DNA from 3 places in the Rhizomicrobium palustre genome. Region 3 is predicted to be linked to each of the others. Evidence: riboswitches for the same ligand, from Rfam matches in the RefSeq annotation. Region 3 holds a riboswitch; each other region holds the start of a gene.
What was found. Region 3 has a riboswitch for cobalamin ahead of FHS83_RS01570 (ribonucleoside-diphosphate reductase subunit alpha). Riboswitches for the same ligand answer to the same signal wherever they lie in the genome.
Positions count from the first base shown of each region.

Region 1: it holds a riboswitch for cobalamin, as region 3 does, so the genes downstream of both, FHS83_RS00950 (FecCD family ABC transporter permease) here and FHS83_RS01570 (ribonucleoside-diphosphate reductase subunit alpha) in region 3, are expected to answer to the same signal.
Region 2: it holds a riboswitch for cobalamin, as region 3 does, so the genes downstream of both, FHS83_RS11715 (TonB-dependent receptor plug domain-containing protein) here and FHS83_RS01570 (ribonucleoside-diphosphate reductase subunit alpha) in region 3, are expected to answer to the same signal.

Region 1 covers NZ_JAASRM010000001.1:226,935-232,673, forward strand. Annotated here, with positions in the region: gene FHS83_RS00930 (oxidoreductase) at 1-600, opposite strand, end outside; gene FHS83_RS00935 (oxidoreductase) at 600-1,586, opposite strand; gene FHS83_RS00940 (hypothetical protein) at 1,583-1,975, opposite strand; gene FHS83_RS00945 (ABC transporter ATP-binding protein) at 2,057-2,809, opposite strand; gene FHS83_RS00950 (FecCD family ABC transporter permease) at 2,806-3,831, opposite strand; cobalamin riboswitch at 3,893-4,079, opposite strand; gene FHS83_RS00955 (ABC transporter substrate-binding protein) at 4,089-4,943, opposite strand; gene FHS83_RS00960 (aspartyl protease family protein) at 4,998-5,739, shown strand, end outside.
Region 2 covers NZ_JAASRM010000001.1:2,625,149-2,630,887, forward strand. Annotated here, with positions in the region: gene FHS83_RS11715 (TonB-dependent receptor plug domain-containing protein) at 1-1,306, opposite strand, end outside; cobalamin riboswitch at 1,448-1,605, opposite strand; gene FHS83_RS11720 (DNA-3-methyladenine glycosylase 2 family protein) at 1,696-3,153, shown strand; gene FHS83_RS19665 (methylated-DNA--[protein]-cysteine S-methyltransferase) at 3,131-3,652, shown strand; gene FHS83_RS11730 (ATP-binding protein) at 3,808-5,097, shown strand; gene phoU (phosphate signaling complex protein PhoU) at 5,164-5,739, shown strand, end outside.
Region 3 covers NZ_JAASRM010000001.1:368,131-373,869, forward strand. Annotated here, with positions in the region: gene FHS83_RS01550 (LysE/ArgO family amino acid transporter) at 1-560, opposite strand, end outside; gene FHS83_RS01555 (LysR family transcriptional regulator ArgP) at 657-1,547, shown strand; gene FHS83_RS01560 (methyl-accepting chemotaxis protein) at 1,544-3,304, opposite strand; gene FHS83_RS01565 (GNAT family N-acetyltransferase) at 3,494-3,964, opposite strand; cobalamin riboswitch at 4,051-4,234, shown strand; gene FHS83_RS01570 (ribonucleoside-diphosphate reductase subunit alpha) at 4,335-5,739, shown strand, end outside.

The DNA of each region.
Region 1 (5,739 bases), 140 kb from region 3:
GCTGAGGTCCGCCGCGATGGCATCTGGTATACCAAACAGATTCAGAGCTTGGTCCAAGAGATGCGAACCAAGATCGTACCAAGCACCCGCAGACGGCCCGGGCGTTTCGCGCCAACGCGTTGAAACATTTGGGCGATAAAGATCGAAATGAGATTCGACATAGGTCAAATCGCCGAGCACGCCTTCACGCAGAAGACGTTTGAGGGTCAGGAAATCCCCGTCCCAACGGCGGTTATGAAAGACGGTTAGTATACGATCTTTCGTTTCAGCCTTCGCCAGTTCCATCAGCGCATGGGCGTCTTCCACTGTCTCAGCGAAGGGCTTGTCGATCACGACATGCTTGCCCGCCTTCAGCGCGACCGTGGCCAAAGCGGCATGGCTAGCATTCGGCGTCGATATGACGACAACATCGATTCCTGGATCAGCCCAAATAAGAGCAGGATCGTTATAGACGGGAAGCCCGGGATAGGCTTGTGCGATCTCCTCCTTACGGCTTGAGACAATGGCCGCCAAGCGGAGCCCCTCCACCGCACTGACATAGGGGGCATGGAACACACGCCCGCCAAGCCCATAGCCGATCACCGCGACATTAAAAGGCATCACAGCGCGATCTCCCGCTTTTCGGCCGCGCTTCTCTCGCCCGCTTCCAGAAGGTCCATCACCGCGATGGCCTCATCCAGCGCCACGGGACTTTGTGTACCTCCCAGAATGGCGTCGCGCATGGCGATATAGAAGGCGCGCCCATCGGCGGTATCGTGCGGCGCCTCTTTCTCAAGGCCATCCGAGAACACCAGCCTGCCCGGCCAGCGGTCCGGGCCTTCGCGGGTATCGATGCCCTTCTTGAAGAAACTCGCCTTGGAACCATGCACAATGAAGCGGATTTCCTGTTCTGGGGCGAGGAAACAGCTTGTCAGGATCACACGCAATTTCTCATAGCGAAGCAGAGCGTGAAAATAATCGGTGGCCCCTGAAGCCGAACGCTGCACAGCGAAGTCGGCATAGATCGCTTGCGGCATGCCAAACAACTGCAGCACTTGATCAAGCAAATGCGGCGCCAAATCCCACCAGGTTCCCGCGCCGGGGCCTGGCCTCTCGCGCCAGGCATCGGGCACGTTCGGCGCATAGCGATCAAAATGGCTTTCGAAGCTCACGATCTCGCCCAGCGTACCGTCTGCAATAAGACGCTTGAGAGTGAGAAAATCGCTGTAATAGCGAAAATTGTGAAAAACTGTGAGAAGCTTGCCCGCCTTCTCGGCCCGCTGTTTCAGCTCGCGCGCTTCCGCGCTGGTCACCGTAAAGGGCTTGTCGACCACGACATGTTTGCCCGCTTCGAGCGCGGCTGCGGCAAGTGGAAAATGTGCCGTGTTAGGCGTAGAGATCGCAACCAGTGAAATGGACGGATCAGCAAACACCTCTTCGGGATGAGCGATTGCCTTGGTACCGGGATGGGCTTTTTCGATTTCGTCTTTGCGCGAAGAGACAATCGCGGCGAGCTTAAGCCCTTCGGTGCGCGAAATCGGATCGGCGTGGAACACCCGCCCGCCAAAACCATAGCCGATCACAGCGGCATGCAAAGGCTCACTCATCCAAAAAAGCTCCGCGATGTTTTATTGAAGAGGAAGACATAATTCACGCTCAGCCAAAGCAGCGAAAGCAAAAAGCGCGTGAAGGCAGCTTGCACGAAAGCCCCCTCGTAGCCGGTCTGGACTGACCACAAGAGCACCGCCGTGCTTTGCACCACTACCAATCCAAGAAACAGGCTGAGAAGCGCCAGAAGCGCGGTGCGCCCGAGTTTATAGCCGAACCATGCGGCGTGGGCGGCGAGGGAGATGCCAAAGCCGCAGATACCGCTGATGGCGGCCTGCCATGGCTCAAAGCCGCGCGTTTGCGCGATCAGGCTGGCTGCGATCAAAAAAACCGCGAGTAAGCCATTACCCAGACACAAGACCCAAACCGCAAGCGGTCGCTTCACCATTTTCCCCTCCCCAACTGCACCCCATCATAAGTCAGGGCGCGTCCCTCGGGGAGGCTGCGACATTTGTGATTTTTATGGGACTTATATCCGGCGATAAGCGCCATGCGACTCGGCACGGACGATCTGGAACACCCGTGCCAGGGTAGCGTCGGCCAGCGCCTCTGCCGGCGGGCCTTCCGTGTCGAGGCGGCCGCCGGACATCACCAGCACCCGGTCGCAATGGCTGCCCGCCAGGGCCAGATCGTGCAAGGTCAGGATCACCGCCGTGCCCCGCGCCGCCTCTTCCCGCAGCAGATCCATCAGACGGAGCTGGTGGGAGGGATCAAGATAGGCGGCAGGCTCATCGGCGATCAGGATATCGGCCCCGGTCGCCAGCGCGCGGGCGAAGAGCACGCGGGCGCGCTCGCCAGCCGAAAGCTGGTCCATGCGGCGGGCGACGAATTCGGCGGCGTCGGCACGGGCCAGTGCATGGGCAACAGCCAGCTCGTCAGAGGCAGCCGATCGCTGGAATGGCGCGCGATGCGGCAGGCGGCCGAGCATCACCACCTCGCTCGCCAGCATGGGCCAGCGCGCATCCCCGCCTTGCGGCAGATAGGCCATATGGCGGGCCAGAGCTGTGCGATCCCAATCGGCGAGCGGACGACCGAGGATACGGATATTGCCGCGCGTGAGTTTCTGAAAGCCCAGCACAGAGCGCAGCAGCGTCGTCTTGCCCGCGCCATTAGGGCCGACAATGCCGGTCACCTCGCCCGCATTGATGGCCACCGAAACAGCGGAGACTGCATTGCGGCCCGCAAAGGCGACCGAGACGTTTTCAAGCTCAAGGGCGCTCATACGTCTCTCCTAAGCTTCAGGATCAGCCAGAGGAAGAAAGGCGCGCCAAACATAGCCGTGACGACGCCGAGAAGGAGCTGCCCATCGGGCGCGATCAGGCGCAAGGCGACATCCGCCCCTGCCACAAGTGCGGCGCCACCAAGCGCGGATGGCAGAATGAGGCGGGAGGGCTGGTGGCCATAGAAGGGGCGCAAAAGATGGGGCACGACGAGGCCAACAAAGCTTACCGCGCCCGCCACCGCCGTGGCCGCGCCCGTCGCCAGCGCCACACCAATTACCACCCGGCCCCGGATCGAGCTCACACGCACGCCAAGGCTCTCAGCGGTTTCCTCACCTAGCGTGAGGGCATCAAGGCCGCGCCCCGTCGAGACCAGAAGCGCGAGCCCAAGGGCCGCGAGCGGCACGGCATAAGCGAGATCGTGAAGGGTGCGGTCTTTCAAGGAGCCCAGCATCCACAGCACCATCTCGCTCATGGCGTAGGGATTGGCGGACATGGAGAGCGCAAGCGCGGTGAGCGCGGTGGCGAAACTGGAAATCGCGACACCGGCCAAAACCAACGCCACCGGCCCTGCTCCGCTTTTGGAGAGTGCGAAAAGCAGACCTGCGGAGACCAGCGCCCCCAGGATCGCAAACAGCGGTAAGGCTAAGGGATGAGTGGCGACAAGGCCGAAATAGAGCGCCACCACAGCGCCGAGTCCAGCGGTGGAGGTGACGCCTGTGACGCCAGGCTCTGCCAGAGGATTGGCAAAGAGGCCCTGCAGCGCGGCGCCGCTCGCCCCCAACGCCGCGCCGACCACTAGCGCGAGGGCCGCGCGCGGCAGACGGATTTCCTGCGCCACGATGCCAGCCGTGCCATGACCATCGATGAGGCCTTGCAACAGCGCCATGGGGGAAAGGCCGGTCGGGCCCAACAAGAAAGACCACGCCCCGAAGAGAAGCGCGGTCAAAAGCAGAAGCAGCGTGAGGCGGGCGTCTCTGCTGACGCTTTTGCCTCGCACCGAGGAAATCACTGTCGCGTCCATCGCGGCCTTTCTGTCGCCGCGGCCGTGAAAACGGCTATCCCCCGGCACACCCCGGCCGGATGATGGACGACACGCGCCGGCAGGTTTCCTGGCTTTGCGGCTCGATATGCGGGGCCTTCCCAGTCAAAGACCAGTGGCCGACCGCGCGAGGCGCCGCTGACAGTTGCGGGGGCAGCCACGGGATTTCCACCCGCGTTCCCTTTCCGGTGCGCTGGGGTCGAATCTAAGCCATCACGGCTCAGCCGCCAACCCCAGGGCTAGTCCCTAGAGGTGCGCGCCCGCTTGGCGAGGCCGAGAAGTGGGGCGGCGCTCTGAACCGACCAGGGGCCGGGGCACATCAAGGGTGTGAGGGTGAGGAATTCCATATGGGTCCGCCCCTCCAGCGCCTTAAACGCCGGGTGGTGCAGGACGGCATAGGCCCGGGCGGAGCCGCTTTTCTCCTCCCCCCCCAGGATGAGAAGCTCGGGCGCGGTGGCTATCACCGCCTCGACCGGCAGTTGCCCGGCCCGGGTCAAGGCATTGGGCGGGGCGGCATTAACGATCCCGGCAAGGCGCAGAACCTCGTCGGTCACCCCCTGCACCTGGGCATAGCCTTGCGGCTCGTAAAGAATGGCCGAGACTGGGGGATGGGGCGCGGCTGCCTTAGCCCGCGCCACCCTCACATCCATTTCTGCCACCAGCGCCTTGGCCTTTCCGGGGGCGCCGAGTTCATCGCCCAGCATCAGGGTGATCTGACGGATTTCGGTAAGGCTGTTGGCCCAAGGCACGTCCAGGATCTGCACCCCGAGCCGCTGCAAATTCTGATGCAGGCGCGGATTGGTCCCCGCATACATCACGACGAGATCAGGGTTTTTCGCCATCACCGTTTCAGTGGAGGGGCGGATGACCGGCAGGCCAAGGGCCGCATCGGCGATGGTTGAGACGACCGGGTGGCGGTCCACCGCTTCATAGGAGAGCGCGGCAATGCGCTCCTTCGGCAAAAGCCGGAAGACATACTCGTCGGTGCAGAGGAAGGTGGAGACCACGCGCTGGGGCGCCGCCTCGGCATTACAAGTGAGGAAGCTCGTAAAAAAACAGGCAAGAACGGCAATGGTCCTATGATGGCTACGCATATTGTCGTTTCCTGATCCCGTTCCTACATCCTGGCGATCCAGAGGGGATAGCACATGAAATCGAAGATTGCCGCACTCGCGTTCTTAACCGCGACCAGCATGGCCGCGCTTGCCGCGGGCGCACCAGATGAAATCTTGAAGGCCAATAAAACAGCCATGGGTGGCGTGGCCTGGGATAGCAAAGCCACGCTGAAAACCGAAGCCAGTTATGACGGTCAGGGCTTGAAGGGCATCACCCACAGCCTTTCCGATCTGAAGGACGGGCGCACCATTAGCGATTTCGATCTTGGCCCCTTCAAAGGCGCCGAAGGCTTTGACGGAACCGCACCATGGGAGCGCGATAGCTCGGGAGACATTTCCGAGAAAAAAGGTGGCGACGCGCTGGTAGTGGCGGTGAACGATGCCTATCGCACTTCCAACAAATGGTGGCTTGCCGATCATGGCGGCGCCAGCATCGAAGGCAAAGGCGAAATCGCCGATGCGAACGGGCGCTATGACGTGCTTATCATCACACCCAAAGGCGGCAAGGCTTTCGAAGCCTGGTTCGATGTGAAGACGCATCTGCTTGCGAAAATCGTTGAACAGCGGGGCTCGCAGAAAATCATTACCCAGATTTCCGATTACCGCCCCGAAAGCGGCGTGCAGGTGCCGCATAAGATCGTCATCGATCAGGGAGCCGGCGAAAAATATCTGCAGACCCTGATGACGACAAAGGTCGAGTTCTTAGGCCCGCAGCCCGCCAGCGCCTATGCCAAGCCGGTATTCGCGATCAACGACTTCGGTATCGAGGGCGGCG
Region 2 (5,739 bases), 2.3 Mb from region 3:
CCCAGCCCGTCGCCAGTTCCGGCTTCAGCTGGGTCACCGGGTTGGAGTAGGGCGAATAGAGCTGATACAGCGCCGGGGCCTTGAAGCCGTCGCCGATATTGGCGCGCAGCGTGGTGCCTTCCGCCAGTTGATAGGCGACATTGGCCTTGTAAGAGGTGTGATCGCCGAACTGGCTATTATGGCTGTAGCGGGTGCCGACCGTAACCGTCAGGTTCGAGAGCGGAGAAACCTGAAGCTGGCCATAGACGCCATCGACGCGCACCGCACCGCCGATCGCTGCCGCATCATACTGGCCCTTCTGGGCGAAGCTGGTGCGTTCATGCTCATAGCCGAAGGTAACGACATCGGTCTGGTTCAGCTTATAGCCGCCCTGATATTCGATGCTGGTGGTGCCGCCTTTGCCGTAGAAATCCTGCACGGTGTCAAAGGTCTTGCGGTCGCTGTCGCTGCGGCTGATGGACAGACGATTGGTGAAACGACCGTTCAAGAAATCGCCATTCACGCCGCCATAGAGCGCCAGAAGTTCATTGGTGCCGTATTGATGCGTATCGGCAAGGGTGTAGTTCGGCGGCGGGAAGCCATCGAAGCTGTCACGCGCACGGGTGTAATAGACGCGCGCGTCAACGCTCACTTCCTCAGTCGCGTGCCAGCGCAGATTGCCGGTGGCGCCGAAGTGATGATAGCCGTCCGCTTCCGAATTGCCATTGCGGCTGTCGGCAGCCGAGACGCTGTTGGTAGTGTAGAAATTCGCTGCCGCGCCGAAATCAAGCGTGGAATAGCTGCCCCTGGCCGCGGCGTTCACATGCACGGTGTCGAGCGAACCGGCTTCCGCCGTCAGCGTCGCCTTGTTTTCTCCGCCACGCGCGGTGACGAGGCTGATGACGCCGCCGATGGCATCGCTGCCATACAGCGTCGATTGCGGGCCGCGCAGCACTTCCACGCGCTCAAGACCATTGGCGAGCACGTCACCCATCAAGGCCTGGCCGGTCGGGGCAGAGGGATCATTGATGCGCACGCCATCCACGAGCACCACGGACTGGCCGACTTCGGCGCCACGCAGCAGGACCGAGGTGGTCTGGCCGACACCGCCATTGCGGATCACGGTCACGCCCGGCGCGGTCGCCAGAGCGTCCGACAGAATGACGGTTTGACGGGCTTCAAGATCGGATGCGCTGATCACCGAAATGCTGGCGCCGGTGACGGCGGCAGGCTCGGGCGTGCGTGTGGCACTGACGACGATGGTTTCAGCGCCCGCAGCCGAGGCAAGGCTCATCACAGCAGCGGATGATAAAAGTAGTTTACGCATGACGTTCTCCTGGTTTGCGCCAAGAGCCGGCACGCGGGATATCCCGCATGAACTCCAAAGATGGATCATACTTCCCGCGACGACTCCAATACTGTCGTCGCGACGGTTTCCCCCGCAGTTTTCGGCGCACCCCGGCCGGAAACAGGACGACAGCATCAGGCAGGTCTCCTGGCTTTCCGGGTCTTCGTCCGCTTCCGCCTTCCCGGGATATCCCAGTGGCGTTTGGAAGCGTTCTCGCCGGGCACAGTTGCGGGGGCAGCCGCTTTCGCGTTCCCTAAACCTGACACCTGGGGCACTGCTAGACCGCTTTTGGCCCTGGGGTCAACCGCCGGACGTAGACGTCCGAAAATGGCCAGACGAGGCGTGTCTTTTGCGCCATGATGGCCGCCATGGATATGCCACCTTTCGACATCTGCTACCGGGCCTTGGCGAGCCGCGATGCGCGCTTCGACGGACGTTTGTTTGTGGCGATTACGTCTACCGGCATCTACTGCCGCCCGATCTGCCCGGCCCGCACCGCAAAGCCAGAGAATTGCCGCTTCTTTCCGAGTGCTGCTGCCGCTCAAGAAGCAGGCTTTCGTCCCTGCCTGCGCTGTCGCCCGGAAATCTCGCCCGATGCTGCTGCCTGGCGCGGGACCTCCAATACCGTATCGCGCGCGCTTGCGCTGATCGCCGAAGGTCATTTGGATAGTGAGGCGAATATCGCAGAACTCGCCGACAGGCTTGGTGTTGGCGAACGCCAATTGCGCCGTTTGTTCGAGAAACATCTCGGCGCCTCACCGGTGGTCGTGGCGCAGACACGCCGTATCCTTTTCGCCAAGCAGCTTATTCAAGACACTGCTCTATCAATGAGCGAAATCGCGGAAGCCTCAGGCTTCGGCTCTGTCCGGCGTTTCAATGATGCGTTCCGCAAACTCTATGGCAAAAGCCCAAGCGAGCTTAGGGCGCGCAAAGCCGCGATAGGTGCGATCACCGTCAAGCTCGGCTATCGCGCGCCTTATGATTGGGATCAGATGATCGCGTTTTTGGGCGGGCGTGCGGTAGATGGTGTCGAGATCGCCGAGCCCTCGCGCTACGCCCGCACCATCTCGCTTCATGGGCATATGGGTGCCATCGAGGTGCGGCCAGGGAAGGGGCATCTTGTTGCAGCTATCCGCTTCGCCGAGCCGCGCCACTTGCTCGCGATTGTTGGGCGGTTGCGGCGCCTCTTCGATCTTGATGCGGATGTTGCCGCTATCGGCGCGCATCTTTCGGCGGATGCCCATCTCGCGCCGCTGATCGCCAAACGGCCGGGTTTGCGCACGCCGGGCACTTGGGACGCGTTCGAACTTGCCGTGCGCGCCATTCTTGGTCAGCAGGTGAGCGTGGCTGCGGCGCGCAAACTGGCCTGCAAGCTGGTGGCGCTGACCTCTCCCATACTGACGCCCGACATCACAGGCGACGAGCGGCTGAAGGCGATCTTTCCAGACGCCGTGCGCCTCGCCGCGGCCGATCTTTCCAGCTTCGGCATGCCCAACGCCCGAAAGAAGGCATTATCCGCATTGGCCGATGCGGCGAACGCCGATCCGCGTCTTCTGGATGTGCACGGCGCCTTCGAAACCGTCATCGCGCGGCTCACGCAGTTGCCGGGCTTCGGTCCGTGGACGGCGCAGTACTGGGCCCTACGCGCGCTGCGCGACAGCGATGCCTTTCCCGCCGCGGACCTCGCGCTTCTCAGGGCGATGGAGGAAGGTGGTGCGCGGCCAGCGCCCTCCGCCCTATTAGCGCGGGCGGAGAATTGGCGGCCCTGGCGGGCCTATGCCGCCCAGCATCTTTGGGCTCAGGATGCAGACCGTGCTTTATCATGACGCCTTCGACACGCCTTTAGGCCCATCCCACCTCGTTTGCGATCAAGAGGGGCGCTTGCTTCTCTTTGGTTGGTATGAGGGCGCGCGCTGGCAAAAAGCCTTTTCCGGCGGCGACATCATGGACCAACCCAACCCCTTCGGCCTGCGCGATGCCTTCACGGCCTATTTCGCCGGAGAGGTGACGCGGCTCGACAGGCTCGCCATCGGGGTGCGCGGCACCGATTTTCAGATGGAGGTTTGGCAAGCCCTGCGCACCATTCCCGCGGGCCAGACCCTAAGCTATGGCGCGCTCGCCCAGCGAATCGGTAAAGCGAATGCGGTGCGCGCTGTGGGGCTCGCCAATGGCGCCAATCCCATCGCGCTCGCGGTCCCTTGTCATCGTGTTATCGGCAGCAGCGGGTCTCTGACCGGTTATGGCGGTGGACTCGAACGCAAGCGATGGCTGTTGAGACATGAAGCACAATTCACAGGCATTGGTCTATTTGCACAAAAACTGTAATCCCGCTTACACGATTAACCGCTAGCGGTTAATCCTTATGCGTCCCTCTGTCATTTAGCCGCGCAATTGGCCATCACCGTTACCGAACCGTCGCAGTTCATGGCCAAATTGCGTCTATGATATCGGAAAACGCGAATCGATATGCGGTGTACGGAATGGCTAAGGATGCCGCCGTTTGGATCACGCTCCGGCGTGTGTTTTGGGCCGTGGCAGCCTCGCTGCTTATCGGGGCGATCATCTATGCCTATTTCGGTTCGCATATTCTGATCGGGTGTGCGGTCGTAGTGGCCGCAGCGGCATTGTCGGCGGGGATCGGCGAACGTCAGCCGCCCAAGACAGTGGTGGAAGTGCCCGCCCAGAATGATCTGCATGTCCTGCCGCCCCTGTCGCGGGAGATGCTGGAGCGGCTCCCCGATCCCTTGATGCTGGTCAATGGCGGCGACCGGGTGTTCTTCGCCAACCGCGCCATGCGCGACGTGATTGGTGTCGGTATTGAGCGCAAGCATATCTCTGCCGTGTTGCGCAATCCGTCGATTCTCGAGGCGCTCGCCCGCACCAGCCAGACCGGCGAGCCCGGCTCGGTGGATTTTGTCGTCCGCGTTCCGATTGAGCGCAATTATCAAGCCTTTACTGCCCGCGTTTCAACGGAACCTTCGATCATCATGCTTCTGATGCACGATCTGACCTCGATTAAGCGCACGGAGCAGATGCGCGTGGATTTCATCGCCAACGCCAGCCACGAGTTGCGCACCCCGCTGGCCGCGGTGGCGGGCTTTATCGAGACGTTGAAGGGGCCTGCGCGCGACGATGAAGAGGCGCGCGAAAAGTTCCTCGACATCATGGCGGTCGAGGCTGAGCGCATGCGCCGCCTGATCGAAGACCTTCTCTCGCTTACCCGTATCGAGCTCAACGAGCACGTTCCGCCGCGCGGGGAGGTGGCCTTAGAGGAGGTCATCCGGCAAGCTTCGGCGGCGCTCTCGCCGCTCGCCAAGGCCGATGGAATCAGCATCGTTGTGGAGGCCGCGCCCGATCTTCCGCGTATCAGCGGCGAGCGCGACGAGCTTGTGCAGCTCTTCCAGAACCTTATCCACAACGCGATCAAATATGGCCGCGAGCGGGGCGAGGTGAAAATCGCGCTGAAGCAGCAGGCCGCGACCGGCCGACGGGGGCCCGAGGCTTTCGTGATCGCCAGCGTCAAGGATGATGGCGAAGGCATTCCGGCGGAGGCGATTCCGCGCCTGACGGAGCGCTTTTACCGGGTAGATGTGAAGCGCAGCCGGGAGCGCGGCGGTACGGGGCTTGGGCTTGCCATCGTCAAGCACATCGTCAACCGGCACAACGGCAAGATGCAAATTGAGAGTCGTGTGGGCGAAGGATCGACGTTTACCATCACCCTTCCGGCCCTAAAAAAGCAGACAGATGCGTCTGTCACGGAACTGTTATAAAAACATCGCATACCGATTGCGTTGTCGGTGTGAATGGTGTCGGCAACGAGGAAGTGGGCAGGCGTCATGGCGGAACATACCGTAAAGTCCTTCACCGAGCAGCTCGAGGCTCTTGCATCGTCTGTCGCCCAAATGGGCGGGCTGGCCGAGGCGCAGCTTGCGGACTCGATTGATTCCATCGCCAAGCGCGATACCGCGCGGGCTGAACAGGTTGTTGGTTCTGATCGCAAGATCGATGAGCTGCAGCAGGTTATCGAAGAACATGCGCTGAAGGTTCTGGCGCTGCGCCAGCCGATGGCGGTCGATCTGCGCGAAACCCTCGCCGCGATCAAGATTGCGGGCGAACTTGAACGCATCGGCGACCTCGCCAAGAACATCGCCAAGCGCGCTATCGTCCTCAATCGTGAACCGCCGATTCGTCTGGCGCAGAGCCTGGCGCGTATGGGCGGGCAGGCGCTCGCCCAGCTCAAGCTGGTGCTGGATGCCTATTCGGATCGCGACGCCGACACCGCCGAGCAGGTCTGGAAGCAGGACGGCGAAATCGATGAGATGTACAACAGCCTTTTCCGCGAGCTCCTCACCTACATGATGGAAGACCCGCGCACGATCGGCCTGTGCACGCATTTCCTCTTCATCGCCAAG
Region 3 (5,739 bases):
ATGCTGCCGTCGAGGGCGCGCCAGGCGCTGGCTTTGGCGAAGACCGGCTGCAACAGGATCGCGCCATAGCCGAGGGCGAAGAAAAACAGGAATGAGCCCGTCACCGCCCCCGCCGCGAAACTGACCTCGGCACCCTTGAAGCCGGTTGAGATCGTGCCGAGCAGCACCACCGTATCAAGATAGACATGCGGGTTGAGCCAGGTGATGGCGAGGCAGGCGATGAGCGTCTTCTTCAGCCCCTCATCTTCGCCTTGCGCCGCCATCAGCGCGGCATTGGAGCGGAGCGCTGCGCGCAGGCTTTTGAAGCCATACCAGAAGAGAAAGGCGCCGCCGATATAATGCATGGCGGGACTGACCCAAGGCAGCAGCGCCGCGATTTTGCCGAAGCTCGTCACCCCGGCGATGATCAGCACCAGATCGGAAAGCGCGCAGGTAAGGCAAACCCAGAAAACATGGCGATTGCGCAGGCCCTGGCGCAGCACAAAGGCGTTTTGCGCCCCAATGGCCACGATCAGGCTCAGCCCCATCAAAAGCCCCGAGAAAAAGACCGCCATGTTCATGTCAACGCCTACAGCACTATTACCGGAGAGGTCCTAGTGCCGCGCGCGGCAATAGGCTATTTAATTCTCCTAATCCAGATTAAGCGCAGCTAATCCATGATCGATTATCCCGCCGCCCGCGCCGTCGCCATGGTGGCCCAGACCGGAAGTTTCGAAGCCGCTGCCAAGGCGCTGGCGGTGACGCCGTCGGCCATCTCCCAGCGCATCAAACAGCTTGAGGACCGCTTGGGTGTGGTCCTGATCGCGCGCGGCACGCCTTGCACCGCCACTCGCAAAGGCGCCGCGCTCTGCCGCCATATCGAACAGGTTGGCCTTCTGGAAAAAGAACTCGCCGCCGAACTGCCCGCGCTGGAACTCAACCAGGATCGCGTCACCCTGTCGGTCGCCACCAATGCCGATAGCCTCGCGACCTGGTTCCTCAAAGCCGTGGCGCCGTTTGGAGAAAAAAGCGATGTTCTCTTCAACATCGCGCTGGACGATCAGGAGCACACCGCCGATTGGCTGGCGCGCGGCCGCGTGGTGGCGGCGGTCACCTCGTTCAAAAATCCGGTGCCGGGCTGCCGTGTCATCCCGCTGGGCAAGCTGCGCTATCACGCCACCGCCAGCCCCGCCTTTGTGAAGCGCTATTTCGCCAAAGGCGTCACCGCGAAAACCTTGAGCGAGGCGCCGGGGCTGATCTTCAATCAGAAAGACCGGCTGCAACATCGCTGGATTCGCCAGGTGCTGGGGCGCGCAGTCGCTTTTCCCGCCCATTGGTTGCCCGCAACGCAAAGTTTTGTCGATGCGGCGCTGCTCGGCATGGGCTGGGGCATGAATCCCGCACTGCTTATCCGTGAGCATCTGGCCACGCGGCGACTAGTCGAACTGGCGCCCGGCGCCGTGCTGGATGTTCCGCTCTATTGGCAGGTGAGCCGGGTGGCCGCCGACCGCCTCAGCGCGCTCACCCAAAACGTCGTCACCACAGCGCGAAAGGAATTGCTGGCCTAGCCCGCTTTCCTGAGCTTCATCGAGGCGGCATGCCGTGCCATGCCGCTGACGTGGAAAAAAGCGATTTCCTGATCGAGTTGCAGCGTTTCATGCGCCAAGTTCTTCGCAGCCGCAGAAGCCTCTTCATACATGGCGGCATTCTGCTGGGTCATCTGATCCATCTGTGCGACGGCGGAGTTGACCTCGCCGACGCCGCCCGCCTGCTCTTCCGCCGCTTTCGCCATGCCTTGCGCTAAAGTGGCGATGCTTTGCACCTGCCCCACGATACGCCGCAGCGCCTGACCGGATTCGCCCACCAGCTCCACACCATCCGCAACAAACGCACTGGAAGCCTGGATCAGGGTTTTGATCTCCTTGGCGGCCTCGCCGGAACGCTGAGCCAAACCACGCACTTCGCTTGCCACCACGGCAAAGCCTTTGCCCGCCTCGCCCGCGCGCGCCGCTTCTACTCCGGCATTCAGCGCCAGAAGATTGGTCTGGAAAGCGATCTCGTCGATAACGCCGATGATGTCGGTGATCTTCTTGGAGGATTGCGAAATCGAATCCATAGCCTTGATGGCGCTATCGACCACGCGTCCCCCCTCTGCCGCATCTGCCGATGCCGCGGCGATGGATTTATCGACATCGCGCGAGCTTGCGGCGGTGCGCTTCACCGTGGTGGTGATCTCTTCCATCGCGGCCGCGGTTTCTTCCAGGCTCGCGGCCTGACGCTCCGTGCGCAGCGACAGGGCGTCGGTGGCCGAGGATATTTCGCCCGCGCCGCTGGAGATTTCGCGGGAGTGTGCGGAAATGCGCTGCAAGGTTTCTTCCAGTCGCCCCACAGCCGTGTTGAAATCGCTCTTCAGCTTGGCGAAGGGCCCGCTCAGGGCAACATCAATGCGATGTGTGAGATCACCCTTGGCGAGATGTTCCAGCCCCATGCCAACACTGGCGACGATGAGCTGGGTCTGTTCTTCCTTGGCCCGTTCAGCCGCATTCAGCTGATTGCGGAACTCGGCCATGGCATCGGCCAGCGCGCCCACTTCGTCCTTGCCGCCTGCATAAGGAATTTCCGTATTCATCCGTCCACGCGTCAACTCCTGCATCACACCAGATAGAGTGGTGAGCGGCTGGGATACGCTGCGGCTCAAGACCCAACCCGCGATCAACGCGAGCAGGCTTGCGAAAGCCATCGCTACATAATTTCCGATATCGGCGAAGCCATAGGCGTCGTGGCTTTTCTTGGCGATCACACCCGCTTGGGTCTTGTAGAAATCCAGCCCGGCGGTCACTTCGTTGCGTAAGGTGTCAAACTCGGCCTGCAAGGGGCCGTCGTAATAAGCCGCAGCGGCCTTAGCGCCCTGGGTGGATTCGATCTCCTGCAGTTTTTCAAGGCTTGGATTGTAAACGCCCCAGGCTTGCGCGATACGCCCGGCGATGGCGCGTTCCGCATCGTTTTCGGCCGCGGCAGTGGCACCTTTGGTCAAGCCGTTCACCGTAGCGCGGACGTCCTTCAAGCGTGTTAGTGCGGCGGAACGCTGCTCGGGGGTGCTGGCCAGCAGCATTGCGCCTTGGATCGCGCGAAAGCGCGTGGAGTTATAGCGCAGCCCCGCAAGCTGCTGCGTTTTCGGCACGTTCTTGAAGCCGAGCTCCTGTGCCGCATCGTTCACGGCAGCGGTGCAGAAATGCGAAAAGACGCCAAAGCCGATCATCGCTGCGAGAATGCAGCCGAAGGCAACTATAACTTTGGTGTTCACCGAATAATCGCTGAGGCGCATCCTATCGTCCTTGGCCCGTCAGCCGCGAGGCGGCAGCAGATTGCGACCCAAGATTGCGAGAGCGATTGCAAAGAACTCCTAAACCGGAGCGGGATACGGCCTCTGGAATTGTACGTAATACAGCACATCAGTTGGTGGAAATGGCGCGCGCCACACACCCCATAAAGTAGTGGATCAGAAGGCGCTGGCTCAGCGCCGCTTCCACCAGCGCTCGCGGCTTACGCCATAGCCACAAGCCGCATAAAATTCGCGCGCCTCGCCGTTGAAGGACCAGAAATCCACCTCCACGAAATCGAAGCCATCGGCCGCCAAATCCACCGCCGCCATCAGCACCCGGCCAATGCCTTTGCGCCGGTGCACCTCGTCCACGCTTAAGTGGTGGATGAAGAGACTGCGGTTCGCCTTGGTGAGGAGCGAGGCTGGCCGCTCCCGCGCTTCATAGAAGAGATAGCCCGCAGCCTCCTCATCCCAAAAAGCCATAAGAATCGTGTGGGTGGGGTTTGCGATCACGCTCGCGAAATAGGCCTCGAGAGCGGCGTCTTCAGTTTCCGCCTTAAAAAGCCAGTCCTGGGCGTCATGGTGCAGCGCCTGAACCGGGCGGTTGAGGCGGACCAATGTTTTCACGTCCTGCGGCCCCGCTTTTCGTATTGTCAGCGCCATGCCCGCCCCCTAAAAAACAGGGGTGCGTCGCGCCGCTTTTCCCCGGTTAGAATGTATATAGTTCTTGACGTCGGCTCCCAGACACCACAATATGTAGCCGCTTCGGTCCGCTAGGTACAATATCTAGTGGCTAAGAGGGAAGCCATATGGCGCTGCCCCCGCAACTGTAAGCGGCGAGCTTGTTGACCGCCACTGGCCTGAAAAGGCTGGGAAGGCGATGCAGAGCTTTGACCCGCGAGCCAGGAGACCTGCCGAGAGCAAACGACCCTGGGCGGGGTGCACCAATTGGGCCGCGGGAAGGTCAAGAACATGGTTCTTGGCATCCTTCGGCGTCCCGCTCACGAATGACCGCCGTGATGGAGACCGAAGTATGACTGTGCATCCCCGCCGATTTGATGGTCCCTTGCTGCGCACCCCGCCCAATCCGGCGGAGATTATTCTCGATCACAGCCGCGATGCGCTGATCACCGATTTCGGCAAAGCCACCCTCGCCGACCGCTATCAATTGCCGGGCGAAAGCATCCAGGCGATGTTCGCGCGCGTGGCTTGCGCTTATGCCGACGACACCGCCCATGCCCAGCGGCTTTATGATGCCATCTCCAAGCTGTGGTTCATGCCGGCCACGCCGATTCTTTCCAATGGCGGCACCACCCGCGGGCTTCCCATCTCCTGCTTCCTCAATGCCGTGCCCGATACGCTGGATGGCATTGTCGATACCTGGAACGAGAATGTGAAACTCGCCTCCAATGGCGGCGGCATCGGCACCTATTGGGGCGGCGTGCGCTCCATCGGCGAAACCGTGCGCGGCTGCGGCGAAACCTCGGGCATCATCCCCTTCATCCGCGTGATGGACAGCCTGACCCTGGCGATTTCCCAAGGCTCGCTGCGCCGTGGTTCCGCGGCCTGCTATCTCGATGTGCATCACCCGGAAATCGAAGAGTTCCTGGAAATCCGCAAACCCTCGGGCGATTTCAATCGCAAGAGCCTGAACCTGCATCATGGCATCGCCATCACCGACGAATTCATGGAAGCGGTGAAGGAAGACAAGATGTTCGGCCTGAAAAGCCCCAAGACGGGCGAAGTGCTGCGCGAGATTTCCGCCCGCCAGCTCTGGCAGAAGATTCTCGAAATCCGCTTGCAGACCGGTGAGCCCTATCTGCTCTTCATCGACACGGTGAACAAGGCGCTGGCGCCGCATCAAAAAGAGCTGGGGCTGAAGGTGCGCACCTCCAACCTCTGCGCCGAGATCACGCTGCCTTCCGGCGAGGATCACCTTGGAGAGATGCGCACCGCCGTATGCTGCCTCTCCTCGGTCAATATCGAGACCTGGGAAGAATGGAGCGTGGCGCCGGGCTTTGTCGAAGACGTGCTGCGCTTCCTGGATAACGTGCTGACCGCCTTTATCGATGGCGCGCCGAAGGGCATGGAACACGCTGCCTATGGCGCGTTGCGCGAACGCTCGGTCGGGCTGGGCGTGATGGGCTTTCACTCCTTCCTGCAGAGCCGCGGCATTCCCTTTGAAAGCGCGCTCGCCAAATCCTGGAACATGCGCATCTTCAAGAAGCTGCGCGAAGAGGCCGACAAGGTCTCCAAGATCCTCGCCGAAGAGCGCGGCGCCTGCCCGGATGCCGCCGAACGCCATATGATGGAGCGCTTTTCGCACAAGCTCGCGATCGCGCCGACGGCCTCCATCTCGATCATCTGCGGCGGCACAAGCGCTTGCGTGGAGCCGATCCCGGCCAATGTCTATACCCACAAAACGCTCTCGGGCTCCT